One region of the Paenibacillus sp. FSL L8-0435 genome, then DNA from elsewhere that is predicted to be linked to it. Evidence: a T-box and tRNA genes for the amino acid it is inferred to sense, from the RefSeq annotation. Region 1 holds a T-box; the other regions hold tRNA genes.
What was found. A T-box is a leader RNA that pairs with one kind of tRNA and senses whether it is charged. The one in region 1 lies ahead of NST33_RS24665 (valine--tRNA ligase), so its partner is inferred to be a tRNA-Val.
Positions count from the first base shown of each region.

Region 1 (3,920 bases):
GAAGGTTATTCTGTCATCGAAGTGGCTAGGTGCAACATTCTCTATTTCGCTTAATATAACAAGGTTTTTCAAAAGGTGGCATGCTCCCCTCATTCAAGGCATATAGATGGGGTAACGAAGGATTTGGACCATGGATCAGTCCCATGAGAAGGATCATGGTGAACATATGCCGAAAGGAGGACGCCACCTTTGTTGAATCAACCTTATGGTTTGCGGTTCGATATTTATGAGCGCGTTCATTTGTCTGAGGGAGTCCCTGCGATTGAGGAATTGGAGGAGATTGAACTATACCCGCGCATTCAAGTCATAGGGCAGGATGATCATGCCACCTTAAGAGGGCATCTTTTACTTACAGGTGCGTACAGAGGAGAAAATGAGGCTTCAGAGGAGCTCAAACATTTCATTCCCGTGGAGATCACAGTGCCGCTGAACCGGGTCAGATCAATTGAGGATATTTCCATCGAGATCGAAAATTTTGACGTGGATCTGTTATCCAATCGCAGTCTGAACATTACAGGCGTATTGTCGCTGCGAGGCATCGAAGGTTTTCCTGTTGAAGAGCCACAAGTGTGGTCAGCAGATGAGTTTACAGTTGTCCACTCACCTGATGCTCAGCAATCCAACCGTTCCGATGAAGCAGCACAGACAGGTAGCGACCCCAACATATTTGCACAGGAGTACCTGCTCCAGCGGAGTGAGGAAGAGAGACTTGCAAATGCAGCAGAACTTGCATATGGTGCTCCTGAATTCGCTGACCTGTCCACAAGGGAAGAGAAATTAGGGAATAGCGAAGAATCGCAGCAGGAATATGCGAATTCGTCATTGGCCGAGCCACTTCAATCCGAGGAGCAAAGTGCGGAGTACGCTAACGAAAACAGACAACCTGATGCAAACGAAGATCCCGCATCTCTGACGGCGAATGCAGATGAATTGGCATCTAATGAGCAATATAGCGAACCTTCTCCGATCTCGTCATTTATGGCTGAGACTGCTGATCGGTTAGCTTCTTACCCTGAGTCGGAACCATTGCTGCCCCTGGAAGACGAGTCTTCGGGTTGGTCCGAGCCTTCCGTGGATGTATTGCCTGCGAACTCGAGAAGTGCAGATCAAGCAGTCTCAGAGCCTACTGCTCAATCATCTAATGAGTTGGCAGCACGGGATGTACCGGACGCACCAGAGGTATGGCACTTCGAATCAGCGAGATCTGTACCTCAGCAGGAGAATCAGGCGGTTGCCGATGTCCCGGGCGAATCACAGGCGGAGAACTGGCAAGGTGTATTTGCTCCGTCCGAACCAGGCAACGCGGAGGAAGACCGGCCGTCTTTTGAAGCGACTGGGGTAGACGAGTTCGTACAGAACGAAGCATTTGTTCCTGAACCTGTGGCTGAGACGGAAGACAAGCCGGAGCTGAAGGTTGCTTTTGGCAGCAAAAAAGAATCCGCACCACGGCAAGAAGAGGGCGTAGGTATCTCTTCCTTGTTATCCTCGGGCAGAGCGGCACGCGATGCTGAAGTGGAGCGAGGTGATGAAGTTCCTGCGGGGGTGGTACAGGAAGAAACATATCCAGCTGATGATGTGGAATGGAAGAACCTGTTCCTGGGAACAATCGTGGACCAGACCCCATTCCGCAAGGTGAAACTGTGCATTGTTCAGCGAGAAGATACACTGGATGCCATTGCAGATCGTTATCAATTGAGCACGAGGGAACTTCAGTTGTATAACCGATTATCTGAGCAGGTTGTGGAAGAAGGTCAGATATTGTACATCCCTTAATCCGCAGTTAAAGCCTTCGTTACGACCCGTGATCCCCTTGAGGATTGCGGGTTTTTGCATGATTCGTCCTAAACCTGCATTCCAGCGCTCTTTATCCGCTGTTGTCAGGTTGACTATCGCGCACGAGCAAGGTATGATGTGTGTAGGTTTTTTGAAGAACAACGTGGAACGGGAGTAGTAGACAGTATGACCTTTCAGAGAGTGGAATTGCAACGCTGTGAGATTCCGCAGGAACCAACTGATCGAAGTCGCCCGGGAGTTGCCTGTTTGAATACAAGGGATGAATGAGATCTATCGTCATTTATTTCTGAGGTAGGATGGGCCGGTAGCAGCCGTTATCTGCTTGAAGTGTCACGTCATGTACAGAGGGTGAAGTCTATCTTGCTGTCGGCGTGAAACAAAGGTGGTACCGCGAAAGCTAACCTTTCGTCCTTTGATGGATGAAAGGTTTTTTTTGTTTTTTTTGGCGAAGATGATGAAGTAACGGAGGAATGACACATGTCTGAGGAAAAAAAATCAGCTGCAACAGAAATGCCGACCACTTACGATCCTAAGGCGGCAGAGGATAAATGGTACGCCACCTGGATGGAGCGTGGATATTTCAAAGCCGGTCAACGTAAAGATGCCGAGCCGTATACAATTGTAATTCCGCCCCCAAATGTGACAGGGATGCTGCACATTGGGCATGCGCTCGATTTTACACTGCAGGATATTCTGATCCGCACCAAACGGATGCAAGGTTATGATGCACTGTGGCTTCCGGGTTCCGACCATGCAGGTATTGCAACCCAAACCAAAGTGGAGCAGAAGCTGCGTGAAGAAGGTCTGACTCGTTATGATCTGGGACGTGAGAAGTTTCTGGAGAAAGTATGGGACTGGAAAGATCAATATGCCACTACCATTCGTCAGCAATGGGGCAAAATGGGATTGTCGCTTGACTACTCACGTGAACGTTTTACGCTGGATGAAGGTCTGTCCCAAGCGGTTCGCAAAGTATTTGTTCAACTGTATGAAAAAGGCCTTATTTACCGAGGGAAACGCATCATTAACTGGGACCCGGTGAACCGGACAGCTCTGTCCGACATTGAGGTTGAATATAAAGAGGTTCAGGGTCACTTGTACCATCTGCGTTACCCACTCAAAGACGGAAGTGGCTACGTTACCGTGGCAACAACGCGTCCTGAAACGATGCTGGGTGATACAGCGGTTGCTGTACATCCGAAGGATGAGCGTTATGCAGATATGATTGGTAAAGTACTTGTACTGCCAATCATTGGACGCGAAATTCCAATTATCGCTGATGATTATGTGGATAAAGAGTTCGGAAGTGGTGCAGTTAAAATCACGCCTGCGCATGATCCGAATGACTTTGAAGTAGGTCTTCGTCATGATCTGCCTCAAATTACTGTAATGGATGAGAGCGGCACAATGAATGCTGAGGCTGGCAAGTATCAGGGACTGGATCGCAGTGACTGCCGCAAGCAGATTGTTGCTGACTTGAAAGAGCAGGGCGTATTGATCAATATTGAGGATCACACGCATCAGGTTGGACACAGTGAACGTACCGGAGCTGTTGTTGAGCCGTATCTCTCTACACAGTGGTTTGTTGAGATGAAGCCACTTGCAGAGAGAGCGATCAAGAAACAACAGAGCGGCGAAGGGGTTAATTTTGTTCCAGACCGTTTTGAGAAAACCTATCTGAACTGGATCGAGAACGTTCGTGACTGGTGTATTTCCCGTCAACTGTGGTGGGGACATCGTATTCCTGCCTGGTATGATGAGGAAACGGGTGAAATCATCGTATCTGCTGAAGATCCAACAACGCTGCCAGAGTATGCTGGACGCAAGCTCAGACAGGATGAAGACGTTCTGGATACATGGTTTAGCTCCGGATTATGGCCTTTCTCCACACTAGGCTGGCCGGAAGATACGGAAGATCTGCAACGTTATTATCCAACAAGTGTACTTGTGACAGGGTATGACATCATATATTTCTGGGTTGCACGTATGATTTTCACTGCATTGGAATTCACTGATGAGATTCCGTTCAAGGATGTACTGATGCATGGTCTTGTTCGTGACGCAGATGGACGCAAAATGTCCAAATCATTGGGCAACGGTGTAGACCCGCTCGATGTGATTGAGAA
Region 1 is NZ_CP150185.1:5,535,984-5,539,903, reverse strand. It holds gene NST33_RS24670 (LysM peptidoglycan-binding domain-containing protein) at 190-1,773, shown strand; T-box leader at 1,929-2,210, shown strand; gene NST33_RS24665 (valine--tRNA ligase) at 2,272-3,920, shown strand, end outside.

Region 2 (3,920 bases), 330 kb from region 1:
CCGTAAGCCGTTATGAGCAATGGGGGGACGCAGTAGGGTAGTGACGCGGACTGATGGATGTCCGTCTAAGCAGTGAGGCTGATGTGTAGGCAAATCCGCACATTGTAAGGCTGAGCTGTGATGGGGAGCGAAAATTACAGTAGCGAAGGTCATGATCTCACACTGCCAAGAAAAGCCTCTAGCCAGGTGATGGTGCCCGTACCGCAAACCGACACAGGTAGGCGAGAAGAGTATTCTAAGGCGCGCGGAAGAACTCTCGTTAAGGAACTCGGCAAAATGACCCCGTAACTTCGGGAGAAGGGGTGCCCCGGTAGTGTGAATAGCACGAGGGGGCCGCAGTGAAAAGGCCCAAGCGACTGTTTAGCAAAAACACAGGTCTGTGCGAAGCCGTAAGGCGAAGTATACGGGCTGACGCCTGCCCGGTGCTGGAAGGTTAAGGGGAGTGGTTAGGGAGTAATCCCGAAGCTGTGAACCGAAGCCCCAGTAAACGGCGGCCGTAACTATAACGGTCCTAAGGTAGCGAAATTCCTTGTCAGGTAAATTCTGACCCGCACGAATGGCGTAACGACTTGGGCGCTGTCTCAACGAGAGATCCGGTGAAATTTTAATACCTGTGAAGATGCAGGTTACCCGCGACAAGACGGAAAGACCCCATGGAGCTTTACTGCAGCTTGATATTGAATTTGGGTACGATCTGTACAGGATAGGTGGGAGCCTTTGAAGCATGAGCGCCAGCTTGTGTGGAGGCAACGTTGGGATACCACCCTGATCGTATCTAGGTTCTAACCTGGTACCGTAATCCGGTGCGGGGACAGTGTCAGGTGGGCAGTTTGACTGGGGCGGTCGCCTCCTAAAGAGTAACGGAGGCGCCCAAAGGTTCCCTCAGAATGGTTGGAAATCATTCGAAGAGTGCAAAGGCATAAGGGAGCTTGACTGCGAGACCTACAAGTCGAGCAGGGACGAAAGTCGGGCTTAGTGATCCGGTGGTACCGCATGGAAGGGCCATCGCTCAACGGATAAAAGCTACCCTGGGGATAACAGGCTTATCTCCCCCAAGAGTCCACATCGACGGGGAGGTTTGGCACCTCGATGTCGGCTCATCGCATCCTGGGGCTGAAGTAGGTCCCAAGGGTTGGGCTGTTCGCCCATTAAAGCGGTACGCGAGCTGGGTTCAGAACGTCGTGAGACAGTTCGGTCCCTATCTGTCGTGGGCGTAGGAAATTTGAGAGGAGCTGTCCTTAGTACGAGAGGACCGGGATGGACGTACCGCTGGTGTACCAGTTGTTCCGCCAGGAGCACCGCTGGGTAGCTATGTACGGACGGGATAAACGCTGAAAGCATCTAAGCGTGAAGCCCCCCTCAAGATGAGATTTCCCAGTATGTAAGACCCCTTGAAGACGACGAGGTAGATAGGCTGGGGGTGGAAGTGCAGCAATGCATGGAGCTGACCAGTACTAATCGGTCGAGGGCTTATCCAATAGCAAGTTGTAATTCGCATGTTTCGTTTCGAATCTAGTTTTCAGAGAACGATCTCTGAAGCATATTCCCTGATAGCTCAGTTGGTAGAGCACTCGACTGTTAATCGAGTTGTCACAGGTTCGAGCCCTGTTCGGGGAGCCATATGGAGAGGTGTCCGAGCTGGCCGAAGGAGCACGATTGGAAATCGTGTAGGCGTCACAAGCGTCTCGAGGGTTCGAATCCCTCTCTCTCCGCCATAATATTAAGGCCCGTTGGTCAAGGGGTTAAGACACCTCCCTTTCACGGAGGTAACAGGGGTTCGAATCCCCTACGGGTCATAATAACTTCAAAAAAAGAAGTTGATTTTTACAACAAGATTATGATATGATCATAAATGTGTTGTTCGGAGGCTTAGCTCAGCTGGGAGAGCATCTGCCTTACAAGCAGAGGGTCGGGGGTTCGATCCCCTCAGCCTCCACCATATAAACTTTATAACGACGCGGGGTGGAGCAGCCCGGTAGCTCGTCGGGCTCATAACCCGAAGGCCGCAGGTTCAAATCCTGCCCCCGCAATTATACTTTCCTTTGAGAAAGTGATCTGGAACCGTGGTGTAGTTGGCCTAACATGCCTGCCTGTCACGCAGGAGATCGCGGGTTCGAATCCCGTCGGTTCCGCCATTTTTTATTTTAGTAAGGCTCGGTAGCTCAGTCGGTAGAGCAGAGGACTGAAAATCCTCGTGTCGGCGGTTCGATTCCGTCCCGAGCCACCATTTATAACACTATGTAATACGCCGGTGTAGCTCAACTGGTAGAGCAACTGACTTGTAATCAGTAGGTTGGGGGTTCAAGTCCTCTCGCCGGCACCATGTAATCCTGGAGGATTAGCGAAGTGGCCAAACGCATCAGACTGTAAATCTGCTCCCGTACGGGTTCGGTGGTTCGAATCCATCATCCTCCACCAGTTTTTAGGGGCATAGTTTAAAGGTAGAACAACGGTCTCCAAAACCGTTGGTGTGGGTTCAATTCCTGCTGCCCCTGCCAATTAACTTTTTAGAAAATAACCTTTTGTGGCGATCGTGGCGAAGTGGTTAACGCACCGGTTTGTGGATCCGGCATTCGGGGGTTCAATTCCCCTCGATCGCCCCTTTGTTTTTTTATTTTTTATTGGGGATTAGCCAAGCGGTAAGGCAACGGACTTTGACTCCGTCATGCATAGGTTCAAATCCTATATCCCCAGCCATTATGCGGACGTGGCTCAGCGGTAGAGCATCGCCTTGCCAAGGCGAGGGTCGCGGGTTCGATTCCCGTCGTCCGCTCCAAAATATGGCGCCATAGCCAAGTGGTAAGGCACAGCTCTGCAAAAGCTTTATCCCCAGTTCGAATCTGGGTGGCGCCTCCAGCATATGCCGGCGTGGCGGAATGGCAGACGCGCTCGACTCAAAATCGAGTGGGAAACCGTGGAGGTTCGAGTCCTCTCGCCGGTATATTGAATAGCCCTACATGTTGCTTATGCAATGTGTAGGGCTATTTTTATTTTATATAAATTGCTTTTTTGTATTGTAAGGATAGTTGGACGTTAATAAAGATTGACGTATGATTATATTCAGTATATTGTAGATAAGTAAAGTCTTTAATATAAAGGAGTGAAGTAGAGTGACTAATGGAAAAAATGTATCGGATACCGATCTCTTATTTGATCTTTCTGTATGGGAAGAGGCATGGAAGAATCGTCCGAGAAATTCAAAATATAAGAAGAATAGTACCCCCGTTAATACAGAAGAAGTTTTTGAGCGCTGGGCCAGGGATTATCATGCACAGTCGTTCACTGAAGAAGGAAAGCAGCGTTCTGAGCGCATTATGGGCTGGATTGAGAATCAGGGTGTGGAATTCGCAGGGTTATCCATTTTGGACATTGGAGCCGCTTCAGGCATATTTACCATTCCTTTTGCGGAGAAGGGTGCAAGTGTGACCGCAGTTGAGCCTTCTGAGTTGCTTGTCTCCCTTATGAAAGAGACGATACCTTCAGCTCTGGAATCCAAAATCGAAATCGTAAACGAACGATATGAGGAAATCTCTATTCAGGATAAAGGCTGGGAGAAGAAATATGACTTTGCATTTGCATCCATGTGTCCGGCGATGTCGGATTGGGAAACGATCGAGCAGGCGATCAATTGTGCCCGGAAGTATGTGTATATAAGTACTATGGCGGGACAGAAGGAACACACACTAATGGATGAACTTAAGGATATACTGGGGGTAACTTCTTCATATAAGGCCGGTGATATGGGTTATATTCAACAATTGTTGTATTTGAAGGGGTATTCATACACCATGATCATTACGAGAGAAGTTAACTCATTTGAAGTACCGGTGGAAGATGTTGTAGAGAAGCTGCCAGAATGGCTTAATACGTATGAGTTACCATCGGATGAAGATTCTCTCAGATTGGCTGAGAAGTATATC
Region 2 is NZ_CP150185.1:5,867,462-5,871,381, reverse strand. It holds rRNA gene NST33_RS26230 (23S ribosomal RNA) at 1-1,478, shown strand, start outside; tRNA gene NST33_RS26225 (tRNA-Asn) at 1,545-1,620, shown strand; tRNA gene NST33_RS26220 (tRNA-Ser) at 1,624-1,715, shown strand; tRNA gene NST33_RS26215 (tRNA-Glu) at 1,725-1,796, shown strand; tRNA gene NST33_RS26210 (tRNA-Val) at 1,864-1,939, shown strand; tRNA gene NST33_RS26205 (tRNA-Met) at 1,957-2,030, shown strand; tRNA gene NST33_RS26200 (tRNA-Asp) at 2,058-2,135, shown strand; tRNA gene NST33_RS26195 (tRNA-Phe) at 2,152-2,227, shown strand; tRNA gene NST33_RS26190 (tRNA-Thr) at 2,248-2,323, shown strand; tRNA gene NST33_RS26185 (tRNA-Tyr) at 2,333-2,418, shown strand; tRNA gene NST33_RS26180 (tRNA-Trp) at 2,425-2,498, shown strand; tRNA gene NST33_RS26175 (tRNA-His) at 2,528-2,600, shown strand; tRNA gene NST33_RS26170 (tRNA-Gln) at 2,623-2,697, shown strand; tRNA gene NST33_RS26165 (tRNA-Gly) at 2,702-2,776, shown strand; tRNA gene NST33_RS26160 (tRNA-Cys) at 2,783-2,856, shown strand; tRNA gene NST33_RS26155 (tRNA-Leu) at 2,863-2,941, shown strand; gene NST33_RS26150 (class I SAM-dependent methyltransferase) at 3,111-3,920, shown strand, end outside.
Region 2: it encodes a tRNA-Val, which carries the amino acid that the T-box ahead of NST33_RS24665 (valine--tRNA ligase) is inferred to sense. The anticodon was not compared.

Region 3 (3,920 bases), 1.9 Mb from region 1:
TGATTGGGTGCGGGGCCCGCAAGGGTTACCAAGCTCAGTCAAACTCCGAATGCCATAGACTTACTTCCGGGAGTCAGACAGTGAGTGCTAAGATCCATTGTCAAAAGGGAAACAGCCCAGACCATCAGCTAAGGTCCCCAAGTGTGTGTTAAGTGGGAAAGGATGTGGAGTTGCACAGACAACCAGGATGTTGGCTTAGAAGCAGCCACCATTGAAAGAGTGCGTAATAGCTCACTGGTCGAGTGACTCTGCGCCGAAAATGTAACGGGGCTAAACACACCACCGAAGCTATGGCTTGATGCTTTGCATCAGGGGTAGGGGAGCGTTGTATAAGGGTTGAAGGTGTACCGTAAGGAGCGCTGGACATTATACAAGTGAGAATGCCGGTATGAGTAACGAAAAGATCAGTGAGAATCTGATCCGCCGAAAGCCTAAGGGTTCCTGAGGAAGGCTCGTCCGCTCAGGGTAAGTCGGGACCTAAGGCGAGGCCGAAAGGCGTAGTCGAAGGACAACAGGTCGAAATTCCTGTACCACCGTAAGCCGTTATGAGCAATGGGGGGACGCAGTAGGGTAGTGACGCGGACTGATGGATGTCCGTCTAAGCAGTGAGGCTGATGTGTAGGCAAATCCGCACATTGTAAGGCTGAGCTGTGATGGGGAGCGAAAATTACAGTAGCGAAGGTCATGATCTCACACTGCCAAGAAAAGCCTCTAGCCAGGTGATGGTGCCCGTACCGCAAACCGACACAGGTAGGCGAGAAGAGTATTCTAAGGCGCGCGGAAGAACTCTCGTTAAGGAACTCGGCAAAATGACCCCGTAACTTCGGGAGAAGGGGTGCCCCGGTAGTGTGAATAGCACGAGGGGGCCGCAGTGAAAAGGCCCAAGCGACTGTTTAGCAAAAACACAGGTCTGTGCGAAGCCGTAAGGCGAAGTATACGGGCTGACGCCTGCCCGGTGCTGGAAGGTTAAGGGGAGTGGTTAGGGAGTAATCCCGAAGCTGTGAACCGAAGCCCCAGTAAACGGCGGCCGTAACTATAACGGTCCTAAGGTAGCGAAATTCCTTGTCAGGTAAATTCTGACCCGCACGAATGGCGTAACGACTTGGGCGCTGTCTCAACGAGAGATCCGGTGAAATTTTAATACCTGTGAAGATGCAGGTTACCCGCGACAAGACGGAAAGACCCCATGGAGCTTTACTGCAGCTTGATATTGAATTTGGGTACGATCTGTACAGGATAGGTGGGAGCCTTTGAAGTGTGAGCGCCAGCTTGCATGGAGGCAACGTTGGGATACCACCCTGATCGTATCTAGGTTCTAACCTGGTACCGTAATCCGGTGCGGGGACAGTGTCAGGTGGGCAGTTTGACTGGGGCGGTCGCCTCCTAAAGAGTAACGGAGGCGCCCAAAGGTTCCCTCAGAATGGTTGGAAATCATTCGAAGAGTGCAAAGGCATAAGGGAGCTTGACTGCGAGACCTACAAGTCGAGCAGGGACGAAAGTCGGGCTTAGTGATCCGGTGGTACCGCATGGAAGGGCCATCGCTCAACGGATAAAAGCTACCCTGGGGATAACAGGCTTATCTCCCCCAAGAGTCCACATCGACGGGGAGGTTTGGCACCTCGATGTCGGCTCATCGCATCCTGGGGCTGAAGTAGGTCCCAAGGGTTGGGCTGTTCGCCCATTAAAGCGGTACGCGAGCTGGGTTCAGAACGTCGTGAGACAGTTCGGTCCCTATCTGTCGTGGGCGTAGGAAATTTGAGAGGAGCTGTCCTTAGTACGAGAGGACCGGGATGGACGTACCGCTGGTGTACCAGTTGTTCCGCCAGGAGCACCGCTGGGTAGCTATGTACGGACGGGATAAACGCTGAAAGCATCTAAGCGTGAAGCCCCCCTCAAGATGAGATTTCCCAGTATGTAAGACCCCTTGAAGACGACGAGGTAGATAGGCTGGGGGTGGAAGTGCAGCAATGCATGGAGCTGACCAGTACTAATCGGTCGAGGGCTTATCCAATAGCAAGTGATAATTCGCATGTTTCGTTTCGAATCTAGTTTTCAGAGAACAACACTCTGAAATGTAAGCTACGCGTTTGGTGGCGATGGCGGAGGGGTTCCACACGTACCCATCCCGAACACGACCGTTAAGCCCTCTAGCGCCGATGGTACTTGGACCGCAGGGTCCTGGGAGAGTAGGACGCCGCCAAGCGATTTCCCTTTGGGGTATTTTTTTTGCCCCCCTTGCAAAGGAATAAGGGATATATATTAGGGCCCTTAGCTCAGTTGGTTAGAGCGCACCTCTGATAAGGGTGAGGCCGGTGGTTCGAGTCCACCAGGGCCCATAGCAAGACCACAACAAGAAATACACAGAGTATGGGGCCATAGCTCAGCTGGGAGAGCGCCTGCCTTGCAAGCAGGAGGTCAGCGGTTCGATCCCGCTTGGCTCCACCATTCCCTGATAGCTCAGTTGGTAGAGCACTCGACTGTTAATCGAGTTGTCACAGGTTCGAGCCCTGTTCGGGGAGCCATATGGAGAGGTGTCCGAGCTGGCCGAAGGAGCACGATTGGAAATCGTGTAGGCGTCACAAGCGTCTCGAGGGTTCGAATCCCTCTCTCTCCGCCAGATAATTTTTTTAGCACGGCCCGTTGGTCAAGGGGTTAAGACACCTCCCTTTCACGGAGGTAACAGGGGTTCGAATCCCCTACGGGTCATATTATGGAGGCTTAGCTCAGCTGGGAGAGCATCTGCCTTACAAGCAGAGGGTCGGGGGTTCGATCCCCTCAGCCTCCACCATATAAACTTTATAACGACGCGGGGTGGAGCAGCCCGGTAGCTCGTCGGGCTCATAACCCGAAGGCCGCAGGTTCAAATCCTGCCCCCGCAATTATACTTTCCTTGAGAAAGTGATCTGGAACCGTGGTGTAGTTGGCCTAACATGCCTGCCTGTCACGCAGGAGATCGCGGGTTCGAATCCCGTCGGTTCCGCCATTTTTAATTAAATATACACCGTGCCGGTGTAGCTCAACTGGTAGAGCAACTGACTTGTAATCAGTAGGTTGGGGGTTCAAGTCCTCTCGCCGGCACCATTTTTAGTATTTACATCTGAATTTGTGATAGAATGTATATTATAGATGCAGTTGTTAATACTAAGATACTCTTAGTGGATGAATGGCTTACTCTATGGCGGTCGTGGCGAAGTGGTTAACGCACCGGTTTGTGGATCCGGCATTCGGGGGTTCAATTCCCCTCGATCGCCCCATGATTTTTTATTGGGGATTAGCCAAGCGGTAAGGCAACGGACTTTGACTCCGTCATGCATAGGTTCAAATCCTATATCCCCAGCCATTTCATTACGAGTCATTAGCTCAGTTGGTAGAGCACCTGACTTTTAATCAGGGTGTCGAAGGTTCGAGCCCTTCATGACTCACCATTATATTTTGCGGTCGTGGCGGAATTGGCAGACGCGCACGGTTCAGGTCCGTGTGGGCTAACCCCCGTGGAGGTTCGAGTCCTCTCGACCGCACCATATGTTTTGCGGAAGTGGCTCAGCGGTAGAGCATCGCCTTGCCAAGGCGAGGGTCGCGGGTTCGATTCCCGTCTTCCGCTCCAATATTTGCGCCCTTAGCTCAGCTGGATAGAGCGTTTGACTACGAATCAAAAGGCCGGGAGTTCGAATCTCTCAGGGCGCGCCATTTTCTCATAAGTATCGGGATGTAGCTCAGCTTGGTAGAGCACCTGGTTTGGGACCAGGGGGTCGCATGTTCAAATCGTGTCATCCCGATTTTTTTTATTTGCGGGTGTAGTTCAATGGTAGAACTTTAGCCTTCCAAGCTAATAGCGTGGGTTCGATTCCCATCACCCGCTTCCTAGTAACATATAGAAGAGCCTTTGCTTATAGCAAGGGCTTTTTTTGCGTTAAAAAGAA
Region 3 is NZ_CP150185.1:357,057-360,976, forward strand. It holds rRNA gene NST33_RS01685 (23S ribosomal RNA) at 1-2,011, shown strand, start outside; rRNA gene rrf (5S ribosomal RNA) at 2,087-2,203, shown strand; tRNA gene NST33_RS01695 (tRNA-Ile) at 2,263-2,336, shown strand; tRNA gene NST33_RS01700 (tRNA-Ala) at 2,370-2,445, shown strand; tRNA gene NST33_RS01705 (tRNA-Asn) at 2,447-2,522, shown strand; tRNA gene NST33_RS01710 (tRNA-Ser) at 2,526-2,617, shown strand; tRNA gene NST33_RS01715 (tRNA-Glu) at 2,635-2,706, shown strand; tRNA gene NST33_RS01720 (tRNA-Val) at 2,713-2,788, shown strand; tRNA gene NST33_RS01725 (tRNA-Met) at 2,806-2,879, shown strand; tRNA gene NST33_RS01730 (tRNA-Asp) at 2,906-2,983, shown strand; tRNA gene NST33_RS01735 (tRNA-Thr) at 3,006-3,081, shown strand; tRNA gene NST33_RS01740 (tRNA-His) at 3,179-3,254, shown strand; tRNA gene NST33_RS01745 (tRNA-Gln) at 3,266-3,340, shown strand; tRNA gene NST33_RS01750 (tRNA-Lys) at 3,350-3,425, shown strand; tRNA gene NST33_RS01755 (tRNA-Leu) at 3,435-3,521, shown strand; tRNA gene NST33_RS01760 (tRNA-Gly) at 3,530-3,604, shown strand; tRNA gene NST33_RS01765 (tRNA-Arg) at 3,611-3,687, shown strand; tRNA gene NST33_RS01770 (tRNA-Pro) at 3,703-3,776, shown strand; tRNA gene NST33_RS01775 (tRNA-Gly) at 3,789-3,859, shown strand.
Region 3: it encodes a tRNA-Val, which carries the amino acid that the T-box ahead of NST33_RS24665 (valine--tRNA ligase) is inferred to sense. The anticodon was not compared.

Region 4 (3,920 bases), 1.9 Mb from region 1:
CCGCGACAAGACGGAAAGACCCCATGGAGCTTTACTGCAGCTTGATATTGAATTTGGGTACGATCTGTACAGGATAGGTGGGAGCCTTTGAAGCATGAGCGCCAGCTTGTGTGGAGGCAACGTTGGGATACCACCCTGATCGTATCTAGGTTCTAACCTGGTACCGTAATCCGGTGCGGGGACAGTGTCAGGTGGGCAGTTTGACTGGGGCGGTCGCCTCCTAAAGAGTAACGGAGGCGCCCAAAGGTTCCCTCAGAATGGTTGGAAATCATTCGAAGAGTGCAAAGGCATAAGGGAGCTTGACTGCGAGACCTACAAGTCGAGCAGGGACGAAAGTCGGGCTTAGTGATCCGGTGGTACCGCATGGAAGGGCCATCGCTCAACGGATAAAAGCTACCCTGGGGATAACAGGCTTATCTCCCCCAAGAGTCCACATCGACGGGGAGGTTTGGCACCTCGATGTCGGCTCATCGCATCCTGGGGCTGAAGTAGGTCCCAAGGGTTGGGCTGTTCGCCCATTAAAGCGGTACGCGAGCTGGGTTCAGAACGTCGTGAGACAGTTCGGTCCCTATCTGTCGTGGGCGTAGGAAATTTGAGAGGAGCTGTCCTTAGTACGAGAGGACCGGGATGGACGTACCGCTGGTGTACCAGTTGTTCCGCCAGGAGCACCGCTGGGTAGCTATGTACGGACGGGATAAACGCTGAAAGCATCTAAGCGTGAAGCCCCCCTCAAGATGAGATTTCCCAGTATGTAAGACCCCTTGAAGACGACGAGGTAGATAGGCTGGGGGTGGAAGTGCAGCAATGCATGGAGCTGACCAGTACTAATCGGTCGAGGGCTTATCCAATAGCAAGTTGTAATTCGCGTGTTTCGTTTCGAATCTAGTTTTCAGAGAACAACACTCTGAAATGTAAGCTACGCGTTTGGTGGCGATGGCGGAGGGGTTCCACACGTACCCATCCCGAACACGACCGTTAAGCCCTCTAGCGCCGATGGTACTTGGACCGCAGGGTCCTGGGAGAGTAGGACGCCGCCAAGCGAAACCCCATTGGGGTATTTTTTTTCGAAAATTGATAAGGGCCCTTAGCTCAGTTGGTTAGAGCGCACCTCTGATAAGGGTGAGGCCGGTGGTTCGAGTCCACCAGGGCCCATAGCAAGACCACAACAAGAAATACACCAGAGTTATGGGGCCATAGCTCAGCTGGGAGAGCGCCTGCCTTGCAAGCAGGAGGTCAGCGGTTCGATCCCGCTTGGCTCCACCATTCCCTGATAGCTCAGTTGGTAGAGCACTCGACTGTTAATCGAGTTGTCACAGGTTCGAGCCCTGTTCGGGGAGCCAGTAAGGCCCGTTGGTCAAGGGGTTAAGACACCTCCCTTTCACGGAGGTAACAGGGGTTCGAATCCCCTACGGGTCATAATATGGAGGCTTAGCTCAGCTGGGAGAGCATCTGCCTTACAAGCAGAGGGTCGGGGGTTCGATCCCCTCAGCCTCCACCATATAAACTTTATAACGACGCGGGGTGGAGCAGCCCGGTAGCTCGTCGGGCTCATAACCCGAAGGCCGCAGGTTCAAATCCTGCCCCCGCAATTATACTTTCCTTTGAGAAAGTGATCTGGAACCGTGGTGTAGTTGGCCTAACATGCCTGCCTGTCACGCAGGAGATCGCGGGTTCGAATCCCGTCGGTTCCGCCATTTTTTATTTTAGTAAGGCTCGGTAGCTCAGTCGGTAGAGCAGAGGACTGAAAATCCTCGTGTCGGCGGTTCGATTCCGTCCCGAGCCACCATTTATAACACTATGTAATACGCCGGTGTAGCTCAACTGGTAGAGCAACTGACTTGTAATCAGTAGGTTGGGGGTTCAAGTCCTCTCGCCGGCACCATGTAATCCTGGAGGATTAGCGAAGCGGCCAAACGCATCAGACTGTAAATCTGCTCCCGTACGGGTTCGGTGGTTCGAATCCATCATCCTCCACCAGTTTTTCTATGAGTCATTAGCTCAGTTGGTAGAGCACCTGACTTTTAATCAGGGTGTCGAAGGTTCGAGCCCTTCATGACTCACCATTATATGCGCGTGTGGCGGAATTGGCAGACGCACTAGACTTAGGATCTAGCGTCTTTGACGTGGGGGTTCAAGTCCCTCCACGCGCATCCTTTATTTGCGGAAGTGGCTCAGCGGTAGAGCATCGCCTTGCCAAGGCGAGGGTCGCGGGTTCGATTCCCGTCTTCCGCTCCAATATTTTGCGCCCTTAGCTCAGCTGGATAGAGCGTTTGACTACGAATCAAAAGGCCGGGAGTTCGAATCTCTCAGGGCGCGCCATTATAACTTTATATTTTGCCGGCGTGGCGGAATGGCAGACGCGCTCGACTCAAAATCGAGTGGGAAACCGTGGAGGTTCGAGTCCTCTCGCCGGTATATATAACGGGATGTAGCTCAGCTTGGTAGAGCACCTGGTTTGGGACCAGGGGGTCGCATGTTCAAATCGTGTCATCCCGATTTTTTTTATTTGCGGGTGTAGTTCAATGGTAGAACTTTAGCCTTCCAAGCTAATAGCGTGGGTTCGATTCCCATCACCCGCTTAAATATTGATAAGAAAGAGATGGTATTCACCGTTTCTTTCTTTTTTTGCATTCACAGGCATATTGATCATAATTGTATACAAAGATCACGGATTATATGGCTGATTAGCATGTACCAGCATGTATCCCATCCTCATGATATATTTCCCCCCTTTTAAGTCTGTTCTTAGTCATTGTGGAAGTGTTCAAACAGAGAAGGTCTAGTGCATGTTCGAACACAAGAATATCTTTCCTTTACCGCATTTCATAAAAACGCTTACAAAAATAGCTTGCGTAAATCATTAACCTGTAATACCATATCAATTAAGCGCTTAACCTTTAGGGGTAAGGCGCTTAAACTTAACTTAGATTAAGCGCTTAACCCGTAAAGGAAAGGACGGCGATCAATTCATGAAAACAATTCGACTGACGATGGCTCAGGCACTGCTTCGATACCTGGATCAGCAATATATCTCGGTTGACGGGGTGGAAACCAAGTTTGTGAAGGGAATCATCGGTATTTTTGGACATGGCAATGTAACAGGCATTGGAGAAGCGCTAGAGCGCAGCCCGGGAAGCCTGACGTATATGCAAGGCAAGAACGAACAAGGCATGGTGCATACGGCAGCGGCTTATGCCAAGCAGAAGAATCGTAGACAGATCTATGCATGTACAACATCGATTGGACCTGGTGCTTTGAATATGATTACAGCCGCAGCTACTGCAACGGTGAACCGGATTCCGGTTTTATTGCTTCCTGGAGATAACTTTGCTACACGGGAACCGGACCCGGTACTTCAGCAGTTGGAAGTGAGCAGTGATTATACAATCTCAGCCACTGATCCATTCAAAGCCGTCAGCAAGTACTGGGATCGCATTGTTCGTCCCGAACAGTTGATGATTGCTGTTACACAGGCCATGCGTGTGCTAACCGATCCAGCAGAGACGGGAGCAGTAACGCTCGCACTGCCGCAGGATGTGCAGGCAGAGGCGTACGATTATCCAGAATCGTTCTTTGCCCGCAAAGTACATTATCTGGATCGTCGCCCCCCGGTACAGGCAGCCATTGAGCGGGCAACGGAGCAGATTGCCCGAGGCAGAAAGCCGCTGCTCGTTGCAGGCGGCGGTGTGTTGTACTCTGAGGCGTCCGCCCAGCTCGTGGAGTTCGCCGAGGCATTTGGTATTCCGATCGCCGAAACGCAGGCGGGCAAGAGCGCAATCTCTTGGGACCACCCACTAAATGTGGGGGCCATCGGGGTTACCGGCTCTCTGGCAGCCAATAGGCTGGCGAGAGAAGCGGATGTGGTGATCGGCGTCGGTACGCGGTTCTCGGATTTCACGACGGCGTCCCGCTCTGCTTTT
Region 4 is NZ_CP150185.1:318,142-322,061, forward strand. It holds rRNA gene NST33_RS01420 (23S ribosomal RNA) at 1-848, shown strand, start outside; rRNA gene rrf (5S ribosomal RNA) at 924-1,040, shown strand; tRNA gene NST33_RS01430 (tRNA-Ile) at 1,079-1,152, shown strand; tRNA gene NST33_RS01435 (tRNA-Ala) at 1,188-1,263, shown strand; tRNA gene NST33_RS01440 (tRNA-Asn) at 1,265-1,340, shown strand; tRNA gene NST33_RS01445 (tRNA-Glu) at 1,345-1,416, shown strand; tRNA gene NST33_RS01450 (tRNA-Val) at 1,423-1,498, shown strand; tRNA gene NST33_RS01455 (tRNA-Met) at 1,516-1,589, shown strand; tRNA gene NST33_RS01460 (tRNA-Asp) at 1,617-1,694, shown strand; tRNA gene NST33_RS01465 (tRNA-Phe) at 1,711-1,786, shown strand; tRNA gene NST33_RS01470 (tRNA-Thr) at 1,807-1,882, shown strand; tRNA gene NST33_RS01475 (tRNA-Tyr) at 1,892-1,977, shown strand; tRNA gene NST33_RS01480 (tRNA-Lys) at 1,988-2,063, shown strand; tRNA gene NST33_RS01485 (tRNA-Leu) at 2,070-2,150, shown strand; tRNA gene NST33_RS01490 (tRNA-Gly) at 2,161-2,235, shown strand; tRNA gene NST33_RS01495 (tRNA-Arg) at 2,243-2,319, shown strand; tRNA gene NST33_RS01500 (tRNA-Leu) at 2,337-2,415, shown strand; tRNA gene NST33_RS01505 (tRNA-Pro) at 2,423-2,496, shown strand; tRNA gene NST33_RS01510 (tRNA-Gly) at 2,509-2,579, shown strand; gene iolD (3D-(3,5/4)-trihydroxycyclohexane-1,2-dione acylhydrolase (decyclizing)) at 2,970-3,920, shown strand, end outside.
Region 4: it encodes a tRNA-Val, which carries the amino acid that the T-box ahead of NST33_RS24665 (valine--tRNA ligase) is inferred to sense. The anticodon was not compared.